DNA from 2 places in the Blautia sp. MSJ-36 genome. Region 2 is predicted to be linked to the other one. Evidence: riboswitches for the same ligand, from Rfam matches in the RefSeq annotation. Region 2 holds a riboswitch; the other holds the start of a gene.

Region 1 (11,039 bases), on a different contig from region 2:
TTCGTCTGGTGTTACATGTTTGGCCCCGATGTCCATGGCAATCTTACACAGATAAAGATTGGTTCCGATTCCGGCAGTTGCCGTGATCCCGGTCTCTTTCATTACATCGGAGATCATTTTTGCAGCAAGTTCTCTGGCTGTCATCTGATACATTCCAAGATAATGGGTGACGTCCATAAACACCTCATCTATAGAATAGACATGCATGTCCTCCGGTGCCAGATAACGGAGGTAAACGTTATAGATCCGGGTGCTGTAGTCCATGTACAACGCCATTCTCGGCGGTGCTGTCACATAGGAAACCGCCAGTTCCGGATGTGTTTTCAGTTCATCGGAAAACCAGGATTCTCCGGTAAAGCGTCTTCCCGGTGCTTTTGTGACACGTGCCTGATTCACTTCTTTTACACGCTGGACCACTTCAAAAAGCCTTGCCCTTCCCGGTATCCCATATGCCTTCAAAGAAGGAGAAACTGCCAGACAGATGGTTTTTTCGGTTCGTTCCCTGTCTGCCACAACAAGATTGGTGGTAAGTGGATTTAAGTTCCGCTCCTGACATTCCACGGAAGCGTAGAATGATTTCAGATCGATGGCTATATAGATATGATCTTCTTTTTTATCCATGGATACACCTCCGGAGTGTTTTCTTTTCTTATTATACCAGAAAATTTGTTCGATTATAGGTCTTTTTCTTATTTTTACATAAAAAACCTCCTCCGGTTTTTATTGCCGGAGGAGGTCTCTATCTGAATTCCCCTCAAAAAATTTTTATACTTTATAATATCAGAACAGTCCTGTGATCTTGCCGCTCTCATCTACGTCGATCTTGGTTGCTGCCGGTACTTTTGGAAGGCCTGGCATGGTCATGATCTCGCCGGTGAGTGCTACGATGAAGCCTGCACCTGCGGAGATCTTAAGATTTCTTACTGTTACCTCGAAATCTGTCGGAGCACCAAGCTTTGTCTGGTCGTCTGTTAAGCTGTACTGGGTCTTAGCTACACAGATCGGGCAGTTGCCAAATCCAAGTGCCTCCAGCTGTTTCGCCTGCTTCTGGGCATTTGCTGTAAGAACCACTTTCTTTCCACCGTAAACCTTCTGTACGATCTGGTTCAGCTTGTCCTCGATGGAGCCTTCCAGTTCATAAGCATATGTGAAATCATTCGGCTCTTCAACAAGACGGAGAACTTCCTCAGCAAGCTTGATTCCGCCTTCGCCGCCTTTTGCCCATACCTCGGAAAGTGCTACGTTTACGCCAAGCTCTTTACATTTTGCTTCTACAAAATCAAGCTCTGCCTTGGTGTCAGTCGGGAATGCGTTGATAGCTACCACACATGGAAGCTTGTATACATTTTTGATATTGCTTACATGTTTCAGAAGGTTCGGGATACCTTTTTCAAGAGCCTCAAGGTTCTCATTGTTAAGATCTGCTTTTGCAACACCACCGTTGTATTTCAGGGCACGTACGGTTGCTACGATAACAACTGCACTTGGTGTAAGACCTGCCATACGGCACTTGATATCCAGGAATTTCTCTGCTCCAAGGTCAGCACCGAAGCCAGCCTCTGTGATGGCATAATCAGCAAGCTTCATAGCCATCTTTGTAGCTGTTACGGAGTTACATCCGTGAGCGATATTTGCGAATGGTCCGCCATGAACGATTGCCGGAACATGCTCCAGTGTCTGTACAAGGTTCGGTTTCAGGGCGTCCTTCAGAAGTGCTGTCATAGCACCCTCTGCGTGGAGGTCTCCTGCTGTTACCGGTTTCTGCTCAGCGACCTTACCGTAAGTATATCCGATGATGATTCTGGAAAGTCTCTCTTTCAGATCTTTGATATCACTTGCCAGACAGAGAACTGCCATGATCTCAGATGCTACAGTGATGTCATATCCATCTTCACGCGGCATACCGTTTGTTCTTCCGCCAAGTCCGTCTACTACATTACGAAGCTGACGGTCGTTCATGTCAACGCATCGTCTCCAGGTGATCTTTCTCGGGTCGATGTTCAGTTCATTACCCTGGAAAATATGGTTGTCGATCATTGCTGCAAGAAGGTTGTTTGCCGCACCGATTGCATGGAAATCACCGGTAAAATGAAGGTTGATATCTTCCATCGGAACTACCTGTGCATAGCCGCCGCCTGCTGCACCACCTTTGACACCGAATACCGGTCCAAGGGATGGCTCACGAAGAGCTACCATAACATTTTTTCCAAGTCTCTGCATTCCATCTGCAAGACCTACGGTTGTAGTCGTTTTTCCCTCACCTGCCGGTGTCGGGTTGATGGCTGTTACAAGGATCAGCTTTCCGTCTTTTTTGTCTGTTTCTTTCAGAAGATTATAGTCGATCTTTGCTTTATATTTACCGTACTGCTCCAGATACTTGTCATCAATACCTGCTTTCTCCGCAATCTTGGTAATTGGCTCCATTGTGCACTCCTGTGCGATCTCGATGTCACTTTTGAATCCCATAATGTTCTCCTTTCTCCGCAGCAACCGTCCGGATCTTTTTATCCCATAAAAAAGAGCAGTATCTGAAGTTTTTCAAATACTGCCCAGACGGTCGACTCATCGAATCTCCGGCTCCCTCGTGGTTATCCCACAACTCCGTCAGTCACCGAAGACTTTATTAATTTGATGATTGAATACTAACATATTTATTAGTATTTGTCAAGAAATTATCAAATTATTTTTCCACTTTTAAAGTGAGTTAAATCTAATTTTCTGAATCATTCCAGTTTTTCACACTATTCATCAGATACTGAATGTTATAAGGAAAACGCTGTTTTTCGTCAATTAACGTAATTCATGTCTGATCTTTGCCTGCAAAACCACACCGGATCGCCTGTGTCGGACATATCTTTTTACATCTTCCACATCGGATGCACTCCGTACTGTTTGGATCTTCTGTCGGATCGACCTCCATCTGGCAGATATTTCTGCATTTTCCGCAGTGAACACATTTTTCTTTATCTACTCTGTAACGAAAAACGGAAACTTTATTAAATACCGAATAAAAAGCTCCCAGCGGGCAGATATACTTACAGAATGGCCGGTATATCATAATTGATAAGATAATGGTGATCACAAGGATCGTATTTTTCCACATGTACAGCCAGCCTACTGCACTTCGCATGGATTTGTTCAGCAGCACCAGCGGGATACCTCCCTCCAGCGTTCCTGCCGGGCAGATCAGCTTGCAGAAATATGGTGCTCCCTGGCCCATGATATCTACTACAAACATTGGAAGTATGATCACAAATACAAGAAAGATCACATATTTCAGTTTTCTCAAAAGCTTGTCTCCCCGAAATGTCCGGATCTTCTTTGGAAAAGGAATCTTGTTCAACAGATCCTGGATCAGTCCAAAGGGGCAGAGAAATCCGCACACCAGTCTTCCAAGCAGCGCTCCCACAAAGATCAGAAATCCAGCTACATAATATGCCATCTTGAAGTTCCAGCTTCCGATCACAGCCTGAAGGGAACCAATGGGACAGGCCCCTCTTGCTCCGGGACAGGAATAACAGTTCAGCCCCGGAACACAGACATTTTTCAGTTTTCCGGTATAGATCTTTCCAGTCACAAAGCCTGATATGTGACTGTTTGTAAGGGCCGCCCACAATGCCTGGATCCCATGCCGCGGCCATTCATTTATTTTCATCTTCTTATTATCCAATGCCAATACACTCCATACAGATGTTGATCGCTTTTGTAAAAACTACAGATACCTCACCTCTGTAGATTCCCAGTATCATCAGTAAAATTCCCAAAACCGCCAGAGCAGGTCCGATCCATCTGGATTCTGTTATTTTCCGAATCATTTTTTCACTCTCCGTAATGATCATCTCTTACTTTGAAACGTTTTTAAGCTCTTTTTCCACGATTTCCTTCCATTCGTCCAGTGTATGGCTTCCTGTATAGGTATCGCCTACAATGTTTCCATCTTTGTCAACAAAAAATGTTTCAGGAAATGCGGAAATCCCCTGCAGACGGCCGTTCATCATAGTAGTATCCGGTATCAGGAACGGATACTCTGCTTTTGTTTTTTCCTGAAGAATGCCTGCTTTTTTTACTGCCTCCTCGTCCTGATTTCCCTTTTCATCTGTGGTATCAAGCACTACGCCTGCTACTCCGACGCCTTTATCCTTCATTTCTTTATAGAGCTCCTGAAGTTCCGGAATCTCTTTTACGCATGGTGAGCACCAGGTTGTAAAAACATTTACCAGCGTCAGGTCATAGTCACTGAATACTTTTTCTGTATATGTTTTTCCATCTATTCCTGTTGTTTCAAATTTTCCTACAGATTTTACATCCTCCGGGTTGACGCTGGTATCCTGTGGCTGGTCAAACACGGAAATATTCTGATACGGTGTCATTTCCGTAATGTCGGTTTTGATCTTTTCCAGCTCCTTTGTCAGCTTTTCATCCGCATCTTTGTTGGTGCTCAGATAATATTTGTATTTCCCGTCACTGCTGCTTCCAAGCTCTTTATGCTCTGTACAGCCAGTGATCTCATCCAGCTTTTTCTGTGAAGCTTCGTCATAAACGCCAATTGTACCAATTCTGTCCAGACCTGCCACCCAGTCGTCATACCCGGTTCCCATCTTCTGTATTTCGGCGTTTTTCTGTTCCTCTGTCATTTTGCTCCAGCTTACATAGGCATATGTCACTGCATTGGTCTGATTCTCAAAATCTTCTGTGGTAAGCATTGCAATGCTCTGGTCCTTGATCTGCTTTAACAGCTCCTTCGAAAGCGAAAGCTTCAGTCCCAGAAACGGATATTCATAAGAATCCTGTGCCTTGCAGGTTACGTCGGAAGGCTTAAATGTACCTGCTACCAGATCTGATGAAACTGCCTCTCCATCCACAGCCATTGCCTCTCCGATATCTGCTGTTTCCGTGCTTTCTGCCGCTGTTACCGGCACGCTTCCAAATGCAGATATTCCTAATACCGCTGCTGCCATAAGTGCTGTTATTTTCTGTGTTCTTAATTTCATTGTTTATATTCTCCCTTCTGATATCACCGGCCCATACCCGGAACCGGCGTATATTTTATATGTTAATTTTGTTCTCTGTAGCCTTACTATATCATCCCCTGTATAAAATCTCTGTTAAGAAATAAAAAAATTTACAGGAATTTTATGCTATACATGATATGATAGATAACAAAGCAAAATCAACTGTTTTTTAGGAGAATTTACTATGCATATATTGATAATCGAAGATGAAAAGCAGCTCTGCCAGTCTATTGCGGAGGGGCTTCGCATGGATGGCTATGAAGCGGACACATGTTTTGACGGGGATGAAGGACTGGAATTATGTCTGGTGGAAAATTATGATCTCATCCTTCTTGATCTGAACCTTCCAGGCGTTGATGGGCTGGAAATCCTGCGCCAGTTTCGGGAATCCGATACTTCCACTCCCGTTTTGATCCTCTCTGCCAGAGGACAGATCCAGGACAAGGTTGAAGGGCTTGATCTCGGTGCCAATGACTATCTCACAAAGCCTTTTCATTTTGAAGAGCTGGAGGCACGGATCCGAAGTCTGACACGAAGGAAATTTATCCAGCAGGACGTATGTCTGCAATGCGGACGTATCAGCTTTGATACCCGTACAAGAAAGGCCAGTGTCGATGGACTTCCCCTTTCTCTGACCCGAAAGGAAAGCTCTCTTCTGGAATATTTCCTTCTTCATCAGAACCGTATCATAAGCCCGGAAGAAATGATCGAGCATATCTGGGACGGAAGCGTCAACAGTCTCAGCAATTCCATTCGTGTCCACATTTCTTCTCTTCGAAAAAAGCTGCGCACTGCTCTCGGCTTTGATCCGATACAGAATAAGATCGGCCAGGGTTACATTTTAACGGAGGATGTACAATGAAAAAAATAACCGGAAAGCTATCTCTTCAATGGCGTCTGACACTGATCACCGCGCTGCTTATGACAGTCACCTGCATTCTGATGTATTTTTTTATCAGCCAGTCTGCAGTTGCCGGAATGGAGGATCTGGGAGATTACATGATACGGATCGATAACACAGATTCTGCTCCCATCACCTTTAATATGAATCCCTCCGTCTTATTTCCGGAGCTTTCCGATCAGCTGCAGCTAACCAAAAAACTTTTTCTCACCAAAGGACTTATGGTAACAGGGATCATCATCCTTCTCAGCAGTATCTGCACTTATTTTATCAGCCGTCAGGCATTACTTCCCCTGCGCAGACTCAGCCAGGAGGTGAACAAAATAGAGGTCCAGAACCTTTCAGAGGCTCTTGAAGTTCCTGCTACCAATGACGAGATTTCCCGCCTGACAATTTCATTTAACAAAATGCTCGCACGCCTGGATGAGGCCTTTACTGCCCAGAAGCAGTTTTCTGCCAATGCCGCACATGAGCTGAGGACTCCTCTTGCCGTTATCCAGACAAATCTGGAGGTTTTTGCCCGCAGGGAAGCACCTGCTTTACAAGATTATCAGGAGATTTTTTCCATGCTCCAGGAACAGACCGGGCGACTTTCCCATCTGGCTGAAATCCTCCTGGATATGACCGGTGTACAGACTGTTGAACGTTCCGAGCGGATCTCTCTGGCAGCACTGACGGATGAGGTTTTCTGTGACCTGGCTTCTGTAGCGGAACAGAAAGAAGTTGAACTGATCCAGCAGGAGGGAGACTGCATCATTACCGGAAGCTACCTGCTGCTGTATCGCGCTGTGTACAATCTTGTGGAAAATGCGATCAAATACAATCACTCCGGTGGAAAAGTAACCGTAAATATCCATCTTTCCGAAGAAATAACAGATACATCCACGTCTGTCAATTACGTCTTTCTTGAAGTCTCCGATACCGGAATCGGCATTCCTCCTGAATATCAGGAAAAAATCTTCACCCCGTTCTTCCGTGTGGACAAATCAAGAAGCCGCGCTATGGGAGGTGCCGGCCTGGGGCTTGCACTTGTCAGTGAAATTGTCAGACAGCATAACGGACAGGTAAAAGTACTGGAAAGCAGCAAAAAAGGCAGCATGATCGCAATCATACTGCCAGTCTGAATATGTTTGTATTACATTTACTTTATATGCTCATGAACGCAATCGCTTTGCGATCTGCGTTCAAATCCGAGTATATTTTTTCAACAATACTGTCTGTATCCATTTCGCAGGTAATAGCCTGTTCCCTGAGAACTGAAGAAAAATCTTTTTCTCTCCACCATCTGCGCATATCTTTTTCACCAAATTCTCTGTTTCTTGTATTATGTCGTCTCACGGTTTCTTCAAACGACAGATCAAAATAATATGCGTATACATTTGAACCATATAATTCATTTGCCAGTTCAAACAACGAACGATACCATTCATCATACATGATCCCTTCCAGGATAGAAAATTCGCTGTGTTCCCTTCCGTATCGTAAAAGTTCTGCCATAAGCGGCAAAGCCTTTGTATCTATGCCATCATCAACCCACAGCATATTTCTTCTGACCTCATCCTGTGATATCAGCATTGTATTACGTCCTAGCTTTTTCTGTAATGCCTTCGCTACGGTTGTTTTTCCACTTCCTGAGTTTCCTCTGAGAATGATTAATTTTCCCATGTGCTGCTTTTTCCCTTTCAATACAAAATACAGAATTTTTATGACCGTCCAGTCTATTTTACAGCTTTTTATTCCAACTGACAATATTCCCAGTGCTATGATCATTTTATTTAACCTCTATGCTCTCCATAGGCATTCTTCTTTCTCTGTATTTTGCTCTGTTTCTGCAAGACTGGTTACTGTCTATACAATAGCATCGTATATTTTATCCGTACATGTTCGTTGTATAAATCTTTATGTTTATAATATAATTTTTGCATCATAAAAAATCCCCTGAACGCGGATAGATTTCCGTATCCAGGGGAGGCTTTTTCCCATTTGTGTATATTTTATTCTTTATGATACCGCTCAATTATACAGGTATGCTGCTTTGTTTTTCTATCGTAATTGATTCCTGCAAGCAGGAGATTTCCATGATAGTCTTTCAGGGCATCTACATATTGCTTTTCTTTAATTTGTGATATGGCTCCATAAGCATCTTTGTCCCATTTCAGTTCAATGACTGCTGCCGGTTTGTCTGCGTATAACTTTCTTGGGATAAAGCAGATGTCTGCAAATCCTTTTCCTGTTGGCAGTTCCCGGATAATTGTATAATACTCTCTGGCAAAATAAAACGCCAGATTGATGGTACAGCTTAAAGAATTCTCGTCATTATACTGAAGAACCGAAATTTCTCTGTGAGCCTGATTGATTCCCCTCGCCACCGCTTCTCCATCCAGATTCCACAATGCTTCCAGAAGTTTTCTGGATGTCTCAACGGACTGTATCACTTCTTTCCAGTCCATTGTGCTGATGGCATTTATATATTCCTGGGATACCTCTTTATTTGGAATCGTCACCGTCTTATCCGGCCAGTGATAACTTAAGTACCCCAGATGCACCAGAAGTGTCAATACATCATCCTTTCCCTGAAACGTTGTCATATCGTTGGAAAAAGTTCCTGTATTGATCTGAACCTTATCGCCTGCCAACATTCTTATCACTGCATCTTTCAGGCCATCATAATTCATACGGATATAAACTTTCAGGGCTTCATAGGTTTCTGTCTGATTCCAGTAATTGTCAAAAATTCCACTTAACATGGCATCCACCACAGATTTCGGGCTGTACATGGAATACGTCTTCTTTCTTCCATCCTCTATGGCTACCAGCTCATAGCCATCATACCATGCCTGTGCCTCCTGAAAATTCCGTTTATACTGACTGCAGAGGTCTTTTACCTCATCTTCCGTAAATCCGAAAAACTCAGCCATTTCTCTTGGATTGATCATGGAATATTCCGTAAACATATTTAATGCAGAATGTGAACCATATTTTTTCACCGGGAGGATTCCGGTCATATAGGCTAATGCCACATATTCCTGATCCTTCAGCCATACACGCAGAAAATCCAGATATTTTTTCTGTGCTTCCATATTCTGTTTAAATTCACGGAATATACAATCCCATTCATCGATCAGGATCACGAAAGGATGTCTGGTATATGCAAAAACATCCTGCATGGCAAAGACCAGATAATCACTGTCAATATAATCCGGATACTGTATCTTCAGCTCCCTGAGAATACGTTTCTGAAGAAGCTTCAGCATCTCGTCCATGTCCGGTGCAGCACTTAAAAATTCCTGCATGTTGATCCGGATCACATCATACTGGTTCAGATTTTCCCGGAAGCTTTTATCTGTATGGATCCTGAGATCAGAAAACAGTTCTGTACTATCTTCACCTCGGCCATAGTATGCAGCCAACATATTAGCAGCCATGGATTTTCCGAAACGTCGCGGTCTGCTCACGCAAACAAAACGCTGCTCTGTTCCAAGTACTTCATTTGTTTTTGCGATCAACCCGCTTTTATCCACATAGATTTTTGATCGCAGACATGCTCTAAACATTCCGCCGCCTGGATTCAGATAACTTCCCATTTTGTTTCTCTCCCTCTTAATAAAAAATAGCTTCACAGTATCCGTTTCTTTCTGAAACTATGATACCATGAAACCATTTTTCTGTAAATCCAGCTGATTCCCTCTCAGTTCTTCTTCCCCCCCTCAAAGGCCTTGATCTCCTCAATAAAACTGAATGCAACTACGATACAGAACAGTGTACCACAGAGATCTACGATGGTTGCTCCGGTATCAGCGGAAATGATCACTTCCGGTCCGATATTAAATACAACCATCACTGCAAAAACAGCTCCGATGATCTTGGATACCAGATACAGCGGTGTGGTGGTAAACGCTCGTGTCAGATAATGATTCTTACGGATCCACTCCGGTTTTGCAAAGTAATCATAGGTACTCATGATTGCAGATACGATCAGGATAACTACGATAATGTAGCTTAAACTTCCTCCGAACAGACCTTTGATCCAGCTTTTCAGGAAATCCAACAATGTAGTAAAGGATTCTCCCTGAGGGATTGGCACCAGAAACATCAGAATACCGAATGCGGAACCAATTTGTCGTAGAAGTAAAAGCTGTCAAAGTTTCCGTCTTCTTTATACACAACGGAAAGCGCGGTAGTTGCCGCGCAGGTGGCCGCGATAGTCGGGAAGGTAAATACCGGAAGACCGGCTTTCTCGGCTGTTCCCTTGGCTGTATCCAGAGCTTTTCCGCCGCCCATGCCGAAGATCATATCTGCGCCGCATTTTTTTGCGTGCTCTGCCAGCTCTTCCATTCTTGCGTACATGCAGTCTGTGCCGAAAAGAACCGTGTCTACGATCTCAATTTCAGAATCTTCTGCATACTTTTTTCCCCTGGTCACCGCTGATGTTGATGCTGCCTGGCTATCTGAATCTGTCCCTGACAGATCTGAAAGCGCCTGGACAATCTTCTCTTTTCCTGCTTTCAGTGCCATTTCTCCACTGATCAGCAGAGCTTTTTTCCCATAATGGCGGCACACTTCTCTGACATTCTGATACGCATCCTCACCGATGGTATAATTTGCGAAATTCACTGAGTATGTCATTTTAACAGCTCCTTCATTTTCTTCAGGCGGGAAAGTGCCTCATCGATGGTTTTCTCCTCACGTGCAAAATGGAGACGGATCAGGTTGTTGACATCCTCGCGGAAAAAGCTTGATCCCGGTACTGCCGCAACCCCGATGTTTTTGATCATCCACTCGCAGAATTCCAGGTCTGTATAACCGGCAAACTGAGGAAGATCCAGGAATTCCTGAATGTCGATCATGACGAAATAAGTTCCCTGTGGAACATTGTGCTTCAGGCCGATCTCATCCAGGCCGTTCAGGAAATGTTCTCTTTTCTTTGTATATAAAGCAAGAAGGTCTTCATAGTAGGATTCCGGGAAATTCAGTCCCACAACTGCTGCCTCCTGAAGTGGTGCTGCTGCTCCTACGGTCAGGAAATCATGAACTTTTTTTGCTCCCTCGATCACTTCCTCCGGTCCGATAAGATATCCAAGACGCCAGCCGGTGATGGAGTAGGTTTTGGAGAGGGAGTTACAGGT
Region 2 (11,039 bases):
GTCTGTGTACACCGAAGAGGGCGATGACAAAAAAGGCAATGTTTTAAGCCAGAGCCTGGAAAAAGGTATGGAACTGAAACTGAAGGAACTGAAACCGGAGCAGCATTTTACACAGCCACCTGCACATTATACAGAGGCGTCACTTGTAAAAACCATGGAAGAACTGGGAATCGGGCGCCCAAGTACTTATGCACCGACCATTACCACCATCATCAGCAGACGTTATGTATCCAAGGAGCAGAAAAATCTTTACGTTACAGAGCTTGGTGAGGTTGTCAATAATATTATGAAACAGGCATTCCCGAGTATTGTGGATGTAAACTTTACAGCTACTATGGAGGGACTTCTGGACTGTGTGGAGGCAGGTACCGTACAGTGGAAGACGGTTGTACGTAATTTCTATCCTGATCTGAAACATGATGTGGATGAGGCAGAGAAGGAACTGGAGAAAGTTGATATCCAGGATGAGGTTACCGATGTGATTTGCGACAACTGTGGCCGCAACATGGTAATTAAGTATGGACCACACGGAAGATTTCTTGCATGCCCGGGATTCCCGGACTGCCGCAATACGAAACCGTATTATGAGAAGATCGGCGTTGCATGTCCGAAGTGTGGCGGCGAAATTGTCATGAAAAAGACGAAAAAAGGCAGAAAATATTACGGATGTGAGAATAATCCGGAATGTGATTTCATGTCCTGGCAGAAGCCATCCGCAAAAAAATGTCCGAAATGTGGCAATTATATGCTCGAAAAGGGAAATAAGCTGGTTTGCAGTCAGGAAACCTGCGGATATGTGGAACAAAAACCAAAAGATGAAGATTGATGGAATAAATGCTTTTCTACCAATTTTCAGAAAATCCCGTTAAAAATAAAAAAAATATAAAAATGTCTTGTAAATTTCCAGAATAACGTGTAATATTAGACTAGAAAAACGATTTCTTTCAAGGTACGAAAGTGAAAGGAGGAAAAAATGAGCGTTCAGTTGCTAGATAAAACTAGAAAAATCAATAAGCTTCTGCATAACAGCAGCTCAAGCAAGGTAGTGTTTAACGACATTTGCCAGGTGCTCATGGAAACCTTAAGTTCCAACATCCTGGTACTCAGTAAGAAAGGTAAGGTTCTGGGAGTCAGTATCTGTCCGGGTGTAGATGAGATCACAGAGTTGATCGATGACAAGATCGGAGGGCATATTGATCCGTTATTGAACGAGAGATTTCTTGGCGTTCTTTCCACAAAGGAGAATGTCAATCTCCAGACACTTGGCTTTGAGCATGTACCAGGAAATTATCAGGGAATCGTAAACCCGATCGATATTGCAGGTGAGAGACTGGGAACATTGTTTATGTATCGCAACGATCATCCGTATGATATTGAAGATATTATTGTCAGTGAATACGGCACAACCGTTGTAGGACTGGAAATGATGCGTGCGGTTCATGATGAGAATGCAGAGGAAGACAGAAAGCAGCAGATTGTGAAATCTGCGTTCAGTACCCTGTCCTTCTCAGAACTTGAGGCAATTATTCATATCTTTGATGAACTGGATGGAGATGAAGGTATTCTTGTTGCCAGCAAGATTGCTGACCGCGTAGGTATTACCAGATCTGTGATCGTAAATGCATTGCGTAAATTTGAGAGTGCAGGCGTGATTGAGTCCCGTTCTTCCGGTATGAAAGGAACTTACATTAAGGTTCTTAATGAAGTGATTTTCGATGAGCTTGAGGAGATCAAAGCACAGAGAAACAAAAAGGCATAATGCAAAGCTGCATTGTCTGTTGATAATATAAGATAAAGAACGTGACGAAAGAGACTACCCGTTATTGTGGGCAGTCTCTTTTTTATGGAAATTTTTTTGAGAAATAGGATAAAAAGAAAGAGTACGTTTTTAGAAAAAATCAAAATAAATAATGAAATTAAGAAAATAAGAGAAAACAAGAGTATAAAAGAGATATAAAGAGAATAAACTAGAAATAGTATATCTTAAAAGAGTTGCGAAAAAACGTGAAATTCACTAATATAGCCATAGTGATTAGCACTCGTAGAAAGTGAGTGCTAGCAAGCGAAAATGGAACTGATAAGGAGGAACATAGATCATGAAGTTAGTACCTTTAGGCGACAGAGTAGTATTAAAACAGGTTGAGGCAGAAGAGACAACTGCATCCGGAATCGTACTTCCGGGACAGGCACAGGAGAAGCCACAGCAGGCAGAAGTTATCGCAGTTGGCCCTGGTGGAGTTGTAAACGGTAAAGAAGTAAAGATGGAAGTAGAAGTTGGAAATACCGTTATTTACTCCAAATATGCAGGAACAGAAGTTAAGATGGATGGAACGGATTACATCATTGTAAAACAGGAAGATATCCTGGCAGTTATTAAATAATATAAACATCTTATCGTATATCAATATAAATAGGAGGTCATTTTATCATGGCAAAAGAAATTAAATACGGCGCAGAAGCAAGAGCAGCACTTGAAGCTGGTGTAAATAAACTTGCAGATACAGTAAGAGTAACACTTGGACCGAAAGGAAGAAACGTAGTACTTGACAAATCTTTCGGTGCTCCGCTTATCACAAACGACGGTGTTTCCATCGCAAAAGAGATCGAGCTTGAGGATGGATTTGAGAACATGGGTGCTCAGATCATCAAGGAAGTTGCATCCAAAACAAATGATGTAGCCGGTGATGGTACTACAACAGCAACTGTACTTGCTCAGGCAATGGTTCATGAGGGAATGAAGAACCTGGCAGCAGGTGCTAACCCGATCATCCTCAGAAAAGGTATGAAGAAAGCAACAGATGTTGCAGTAGAAGCAATCAAGAACATGAGCCAGGCAATCAATGGTAAAGAGCAGATCGCCAACGTAGCAGCAATTTCTGCAAGTGATGAGCAGGTTGGACAGCTTGTTGCAGATGCTATGGAGAAAGTTTCCAAAGATGGTGTTATCACTGTTGAGGAGTCCAAGACTATGCATACAGAGCTTGACCTTGTAGAAGGTATGCAGTTTGACCGTGGATATATTTCCGCATACATGTCTACAGATATGGAGAAAATGGAGGCAACTCTTGATGACCCATATATCCTGATCACAGACAAGAAGATCAGCAATATCCAGGAGATCCTTCCACTTCTTGAGCAGGTTGTTCAGGCTGGCGCAAAACTTCTCATCATTGCTGAGGATGTTGAGGGTGAGGCTCTTACAACTCTGATCGTTAACAAACTGAGAGGAACCTTCCAGGTAGTAGCTGTAAAAGCTCCTGGCTATGGCGACAGAAGAAAAGAGATGCTTCAGGATATCGCAATTCTGACAGGCGGACAGGTAATCTCCGATGAGCTTGGTCTTGACCTGAAAGAAGCTAAGATGGAGCAGCTTGGACGTGCAAAATCTGTTAAAGTTGCAAAAGAGAATACCGTTATCGTTGATGGTCTTGGTGACAAAGATGCAATTGCAAAACGTGTTGCACAGATCCGTGCTCAGATCGAGGAGACAAAATCTGAGTTCGATAAAGAGAAACTTCAGGAGAGACTTGCAAAACTGGCTGGCGGCGTAGCTGTTATCCGTGTAGGTGCTGCAACTGAGACAGAGATGAAAGAAGCAAAACTTCGTCTTGAGGATGCTCTTGCAGCAACAAGAGCAGCTGTTGAGGAAGGTATTATTGCAGGTGGCGGATCTGCTTACATCCACGCTTCAAAAGAAGTTGCAAAACTTGCAACAACACTTGAGGGAGATGAGAAGACAGGAGCTTATGTAATCCTGAAAGCTCTTGAGGCACCACTGTTCCACATCGCTGCAAACGCAGGACTGGAAGGCGCTGTTATCATCAACAAAGTAAGAGAGTCTGAGGTTGGTACAGGATTCGATGCTCTCAATGAGAAATATGTAAACATGGTTGAGAACGGAATTCTTGACCCGGCCAAGGTTACAAGAAGTGCTCTTCAGAATGCTACAAGCGTTGCATCTACACTCCTTACAACAGAGGCTGTAGTTTCCACAATCAAAGAAGATACTCCTGCTCCGGCAGCAAACCCGGGAATGGGAATGATGTAATAATCAGCTAAGCAGGTGAAATTGTTCACAAAATAAGAGGGCCTGCGTCATGGACGCGGCCCTCTTTTTGTGTTATAATCAAAAAAATCAGTAAATTACGAAAGGAAGAAGCAAATGAGTGACTTATATTCAGAACTTCTGGTAAAGAAGAAACAGACAGCAAAGGATATGGTTGTGAAATACGGTCTTATTGTACTGACAGTGATCATGGCTATAGGAGGCCTTTTAGTGAACGGTCTTTTACTGGTGCCGGCTGTTGCGCTCGGTGTTGCCTGTTATTTTGTAATACCGAAAACAGATCTGGAATACGAGTATCTGTTTGTAAATGGTGAGCTGGATATTGATATGATTATGTCCAAGTCCAAGAGAAAAAGAGTAAAATCCATCCAGCTTGCGGAAGCAGATCTTGTAGCACCTCTGAAATCCCACAGAATGGACTATTACAACGGAAATCAGAAAATGAAAGTGATGGATTTTTCCTCCGGTATTGAGGATCATAAACGTTATGCCATGATCACAAGAGACGGTGGTGAAACATGCAAAGTGATTCTCGAATTAGATGACGCCCTGGCAAACACCATGAAAAATTCTGCACCAAGTAAAGTTTTTTTGGATTGACATGAAACTTGTTTTTTGTTACACTAGTTCACAAATTTAAAATATCTTACACAAGGGAGGAAATGCAATGGGTACTATTATTGGTGAAGGCATTACGTTTGATGACGTTCTTCTGGTTCCAGCTTATTCTAAAGTAATTCCGAATCAGGTAGATGTTTCAACGTATTTAACCAAGAAAGTAAAGCTGAATATCCCCATGATGAGTGCGGGAATGGACACAGTTACAGAGCACAGAATGGCAATTGCCATGGCCAGACAGGGTGGTATCGGTATCATCCACAAGAATATGTCCATTGAAGCACAGGCAGAAGAGGTTGATAAGGTTAAACGTTCTGAGAACGGTGTTATTACAGATCCATTTTATCTTTCACCGGAGCATACACTGAAAGATGCCAATGATCTGATGGCGAAATACCGTATTTCCGGTGTTCCGATTACAGAAGGCAGAAAACTTGTAGGTATTATCACAAACCGTGATCTTAAATTTGAGACAGATTTCAGCAGAAAGATCAAGGAGTGCATGACTTCTGAAGGACTGATCACAGCCAAGGAAGGAATCACACTTGAGGATGCCAAGAAGATCCTTGCGAAATCCCGTAAGGAGAAATTACCCATTGTAGATGACGACTTTAATTTAAAAGGACTCATTACCATCAAGGATATCGAGAAACAGATTAAATATCCGCTTGCAGCCAAGGATGCACAGGGACGTCTTCTCTGCGGTGCGGCAGTTGGTATCACAGCTAATGTACTTGCTCGTGTGGATGCACTTGTTAAGGCTAACGTAGATGTTATCGTTATCGATTCCGCACATGGTCATTCCGAGAATATCTTAAAAGCAGTTCGTGAGATCAAGGCTGCATATCCGGAACTTCAGGTTATCGCAGGTAACGTTGCAACAGGTGCTGCTACCAAGGCTCTGATCGAGGCTGGTGTAGATGCAGTTAAGGTTGGTATCGGACCTGGATCTATCTGTACCACACGTGTTGTTGCAGGTATCGGTGTTCCGCAGGTTACAGCAGTTATGGATTGCTATGAAGTAGCCAACAGCTATGGAATCCCGATCATCGCAGATGGTGGAATCAAGTATTCCGGAGACATCACCAAGGCTATCGCAGCCGGAGCCAATGTCTGCATGATGGGAAGCATGTTCGCAGGATGTGATGAGAGCCCGGGAACATTCGAGCTTTATCAGGGAAGAAAATATAAAGTATACCGTGGAATGGGATCTATTGCAGCTATGGAGAATGGCAGCAAGGATCGTTATTTCCAGGAGAATGCGAAGAAGCTTGTACCGGAAGGTGTTGAAGGACGTGTTGCATATAAGGGACATGTTGAAGATACCGTATTCCAGTTAATTGGTGGTTTAAGATCCGGTATGGGTTACTGTGGAGCAGAGAACATTGAGAAGCTGAAAACAACAGGCAGATTTATTAAAATCTCCGCTGCATCTCTTAAGGAGTCACATCCGCATGATATCCATATCACAAAAGAGGCTCCAAACTACAGTGTAGATGAGTAATACAGGAAAAAAAGGTAAGACAGGTAAGAAGTCACCCAGGCCGTCCCATAGCGGGCGGCCTGTTTCCGTAAAAAAAACTTCTTCAGAACCTGCCGCAAATTCCGTAAAAAAGAAGAAAAGGAAAACCTCCCGCAAAAATAAACCGCTGAAATTTCTTCGAAAAACAGTGATGATTCTGATTTTTGTAATTGTTATATCTGCGGTATGTGCATTAGGATATGGATTTTTTGAGATGCGTATGGAAGAGGACAGAATTTATTCTGATGAGACAGGTTCCGTTCAGGAAAACGATGGCAACAGTGGGCCAGAACAGTGGCAGGAAGAGGGTGCCCCCTATATTGACGTGGAACTTCTGACGCCGAATTCGTATTCTAGGCCTCAGATTCCCATTGAACAGGTGAATTATATTGCCATTCACTATACTGCCAATCCAGGATCTACAGCAATGTCCAACCGGAATTATTTCGAAAATCTTGCAACAACACAGGAAAACAAAGTCAGCAGTCATTTTGTAATAGGTCTGGATGGCGAAGTGGTACAGTGCATTCCTACCTCAGAAATGTCCTATGCTACGAATTCCAGAAATGTGGACACCTTATCTATTGAATGTTGTCACTTGGATGATACAGGACAGTTTAATGAGGCAACATATAGTTCGGCAGTGAAGCTGACAGCCTGGCTCTGTACACGGTTTGGACTGACGGCGGATCAGGTGATCCGGCATTATGATGTTACAGGAAAAGACTGTCCGAAATATTATGTGGAAAATCCGGATGCATGGATTCAGATGAAATCAGATATTGCCGCACAGATTCAGGCAGATTATGAACTGCAGGGAAAATAGACAGTATGAAAAAATAATTTCTGAAAATTGGGACTTGAAAATTCAGAAGAAGTATTGTAATATAACAACAGAAGCTGCATGACTGGCGGAAAGTAGGATTACCTACAGGGAGTGCAGTGAAATGAGAAGCCGACCGCCTGGGCAGCCTGATAAAGGGGTGTCCAGGCGGTTTTTTGTTACCTGCTGATACCTGGAATGATCCCCGGGCCTTACATTAGACAAGGAGGACTGTGAAAAATGACTACATTTTCACTTGAAAAAGAACTGAAAGAGAATTCCTACCCAGGAAGAGGAATTGTGATTGGACGTTCCGCTGACGGAAAGCACGCTGTTACCGCATATTTTATCATGGGAAGAAGTGAGAACAGCAGAAACCGTATTTTTGTTGAGGATGGTGAGGGAATCCGCACACAGGCATTTGACCCGTCCAAACTTACAGACCCGAGCCTGATTATTTATGCACCGGTACGTGTCCTTGGAAACAAGACGATCGTAACAAATGGGGATCAGACAGATACCATCTATGAAGGCATGGACAGACAGCTTACTTTTGAGCAGTCACTCCGCAGCAGAGAATTTGAGCCAGATGCACCGAATTACACACCTCGTATTTCCAGTGTTCTTCATGTGGAAAACGGAAAATTCAGCTATGCAATGTCTATCTTAAAGAGCAATAATGGAAATCCAGATTCCTGCCTCCGTTATACATTCGCTTATGAGAATGCGGCAGCAGGACAGGGACGCTTCATTCATACTTATAAATGCGACGGAAACCCGCTTCCAAGTTTTGAGGGAGAGCCGAAGCCGGTAGAGATTCCGGATGATATTGATGATTTTACAAACCTTCTCTGGGAGAGCCTGAACCAGGACAATAAAGTTTCTCTGTTTGTCCGTTTCATTGACATTGAAACAGGTAAATATGAATCCAGAATTGTAAACAAGAATAAATAATCGATATTGTAGAGAACGGAGGATTTTTCCATGAAAGAATTACAGTTAAAATACGGATGCAACCCAAACCAGAAACCATCCAAGATTTATATGGCAGACGGAAGTGAACTTCCGATCCAGGTACTTTCCGGAAGACCGGGATATATCAACTTCCTGGATGCATTTAACGGCTGGCAGCTGGTACGTGACCTTAAGAAAGCAACCGGACTTCCGGCAGCAACTTCTTTTAAACATGTATCTCCGGCAGGTGCTTCCATCGGACTTCCGCTGAATGAGACCCTGGCTAAGATTTACTGGGTAGATGATATGGACTGGAAGAATTTTTCCCCGCTTGCATGTGCGTATGCAAGAGCAAGAGGTGCAGACCGTATGTCATCTTTCGGTGATTTCATTTCTCTTTCTGATGTCTGCGACAAAGATACCGCAATGCTGATCAAAAGAGAGATTTCGGATGGTGTGATCGCACCGGGATATACAGAGGAAGCGCTGGAAATCCTGAAACAGAAGAAAAAAGGCAACTACAATGTAATCCAGATCGATGAAAATTATGTTCCGGAGCCGCTGGAACACAAGCAGGTATTTGGTGTTACTTTTGAGCAGGGACGTCAGGAACTTGCAATTGATGATGAACTGATCTCTAATATTGTAACAGAAAATAAAGAGCTTACAGAGGAAGCAAAGAGGGATCTGAAGGTTTCTCTGATCGTTTTGAAATATACGCAGTCCAATTCCGTATGCTTCGTAAAAGACGGACAGGCGATCGGTGTTGGTGCTGGTCAGCAGTCACGTGTTCACTGTACACGTCTTGCAGGCCAGAAGGCAGATAACTGGTATCTCCGTCAGTGCCCGAAGGTGCTGAATCTTCCATTTAAAGATACCATTACACGTGCAGAGAGAGACAATGCCATTGATGTTTATATTGGTGAGGAGTATATGGATGTTCTTGCAGATGGCGCATGGGAGAAAACATTTACCGAGAAGCCGGAAGTGTTCACAAGAGAAGAGAAGCGTGCATGGCTGGATGGTCTTACAGATGTGACTCTTGGTTCAGATGCATTCTTCCCGTTCAGTGATAATATTGAGCGCGCACATAAGAGTGGCGTGAAATATATTGCAGAGCCGGGCGGATCTGTCCGCGATGACGCAGTTATCGATACCTGCAATAAGTATGGAATGGTAATGGCATTTACAGGAATCAGACTTTTCCATCACTAAAATATCATGAACATATAATGGGGCAGAATATGAATGTCTGTCTTACATAAAAGATCCCGGATCTGGATTTCTATCAGGAAATTCCGGATCTGGGATTTTTTGCGCCATTTTGTGCTTGTTTTTTGTGAAATAAAAAAAGAACTCTGAATCATTCAGAGTTCCGAAGAGCGATAGACGGGGCTCGAACCCGCGGTCTCGACCTTGGCAAGGTCGCGCGTTACCAACTACGCCACTATCGCATTTGTCTTATCTTATGAGGTGTTTCCCTCATCGACAAGACATATATTAGCACAGATTTTAAAGCATGTCAAATCTTTTTTTGCATTTTTTTGAAAAATTGAAAAAAAGAAGACATTTCCGGATCAAGACGTTTCAGATTCACTGCTTATGTGATAATAGCGAAGTACATGATCCGGGTAATACTGGTCACCGTAATCCCATGGACCTGCCGGATCGTGAAGGGGATCGTCTTCATCACGCTGCTTGCCACCACTTGCCATCTGGGCAAATGCCTGGGCGCTTTCGGTTGTCCAGGAGGTTTCTCCGTTTTTGGCAAGATAAGAGAAATAAGAGTCTGTACCAAAATTATAGGCCTGCAGGGCAAGACGGATATGGGGCAGATCAGCAGGTCCTGTGCATCCGGATTTATCCAGGGCATATTTCAGCTCCTGGATTCCACAGGAGATAGAATAGGAAGGATCTGTGATTCCGTTAGGCTGCTGGGGATACTGCGTATTATAAGCGCCTTCGGATGACTGCATGGGATCGGTTCCCTGGCCGGAGCTTTCCTGCATCATAACCGCCAGGATCAGATCTACATAGTCAGACATGCCATATTGGGCGGCTTCCGTGGTAACTTCATCCCGGTAGGCTTCACAGGATGCATTGATCTGATACGTATTTGTCTGCTTTCCGGAAAATCTGGATAAACGCAGAAAAATGCATCCGAGGACCAGTAAAAAGATCAAGCCCAGAAAGAACTTCTGTCTGCGAACCTGGCGTACGCGGAGACGCTGGCGTTGTTTTTTTGTAAGTTTAGGGGTTTTTCGTTTTGTATTCATAAGCTTATTTTACCCGTCGGATGGTGATTTGACCAGTTAAGAAATGTGATCTTTTTGTTAAAATTTTCTGAAGACTGACCTACAAAATTGCAAAATACGATCTGATATGCTATGATAGTCGGGACAAACCGCAGAATGCCGGAAAAAAGGAGGCAAGATTTCATGCGTAAAAGGCTTCTTGCAGTTATTTTGTGTGCTTCCATGATATTCCCTGTATCAGCATCTGCAGAGGTACTTGGATATGAAGCAACACTGAATACATATACACAGGAGAAAAAATCCCCTCAGCAGTTTCAGATTGATGATGGGGAAGGAAATACAGTAAATGCACTGGCGAAGACGGACACCCTTTATGTCACTGCGAAGAATACCGCAATTCGGTCCAATCCCGGAGAGAGTGGATCAGAACTTCGATCCGTTCTTCTGGGAACGAAACTTGAGAGAGTTGCCGTATGTGACAACGGATGGAGTAAAGTTACGTTTCAGAAAGACGGAGAGGACAAGATTATCGGTTATGTTCAGGATAGCGTGCTCAATGATACGGAAACCGTGAATAAATTTACGGATACAGTCACGGCAGCCAAAGACAGCGATATTCTTGATTATCCGGGAAAAAAAGACGGAGAAGTAGTAGGAGAAGTTCTTCAGGATGATGAGCTGAAGAGGACTGGTACTGTAGATGATATCTGGAGCCGGATCGTTTACACCGATGACAGCGGTGCACAGCAGACTGGATATATTCCTACCAGCTGTCTGGAAGGATATCAGGAGAACGAAGTA

The links. Region 2 has a riboswitch for ZMP and ZTP ahead of KQI39_RS05685 (IMP cyclohydrolase). Riboswitches for the same ligand answer to the same signal wherever they lie in the genome.
Region 1: linked by a shared signal. The riboswitch ahead of KQI39_RS09450 (formate--tetrahydrofolate ligase) and the one ahead of KQI39_RS05685 (IMP cyclohydrolase) in region 2 are both predicted to bind ZMP and ZTP.

The regions. Positions count from the first base shown of each region.
Region 1 is NZ_JAHLPQ010000011.1:566-11,604, forward strand. It holds partial or broken gene KQI39_RS09445 (Y-family DNA polymerase) at 1-621, opposite strand, end outside; gene KQI39_RS09450 (formate--tetrahydrofolate ligase) at 781-2,466, opposite strand; ZMP/ZTP riboswitch at 2,541-2,622, opposite strand; gene KQI39_RS09455 (4Fe-4S binding protein) at 2,801-3,655, opposite strand; gene KQI39_RS09460 (CD1871A family CXXC motif-containing protein) at 3,663-3,815, opposite strand; gene KQI39_RS09465 (TlpA family protein disulfide reductase) at 3,843-4,991, opposite strand; gene KQI39_RS09470 (response regulator transcription factor) at 5,197-5,874, shown strand; gene KQI39_RS09475 (sensor histidine kinase) at 5,871-7,037, shown strand; gene KQI39_RS09480 (kinase) at 7,060-7,578, opposite strand; gene KQI39_RS09485 (AAA family ATPase) at 7,908-9,497, opposite strand; gene KQI39_RS09490 (hypothetical protein) at 9,602-9,997, opposite strand; gene KQI39_RS09495 (iron-containing alcohol dehydrogenase) at 10,006-10,539, opposite strand; gene KQI39_RS09500 (pyridoxal phosphate-dependent aminotransferase) at 10,536-11,039, opposite strand, start outside.
Region 2 is NZ_JAHLPQ010000005.1:65,011-76,049, reverse strand. It holds gene topA (type I DNA topoisomerase) at 1-826, shown strand, start outside; gene codY (GTP-sensing pleiotropic transcriptional regulator CodY) at 974-1,759, shown strand; gene groES (co-chaperone GroES) at 2,097-2,381, shown strand; gene groL (chaperonin GroEL) at 2,429-4,048, shown strand; gene KQI39_RS05700 (DUF6106 family protein) at 4,163-4,666, shown strand; gene guaB (IMP dehydrogenase) at 4,734-6,188, shown strand; gene KQI39_RS05690 (peptidoglycan recognition protein family protein) at 6,358-7,032, shown strand; ZMP/ZTP riboswitch at 7,101-7,182, shown strand; gene KQI39_RS05685 (IMP cyclohydrolase) at 7,270-7,983, shown strand; gene KQI39_RS05680 (phosphoribosylaminoimidazolecarboxamide formyltransferase) at 8,014-9,198, shown strand; tRNA gene KQI39_RS05675 (tRNA-Gly) at 9,365-9,437, opposite strand; gene KQI39_RS05670 (lysozyme family protein) at 9,561-10,259, opposite strand; gene KQI39_RS05665 (3D domain-containing protein) at 10,422-11,039, shown strand, end outside.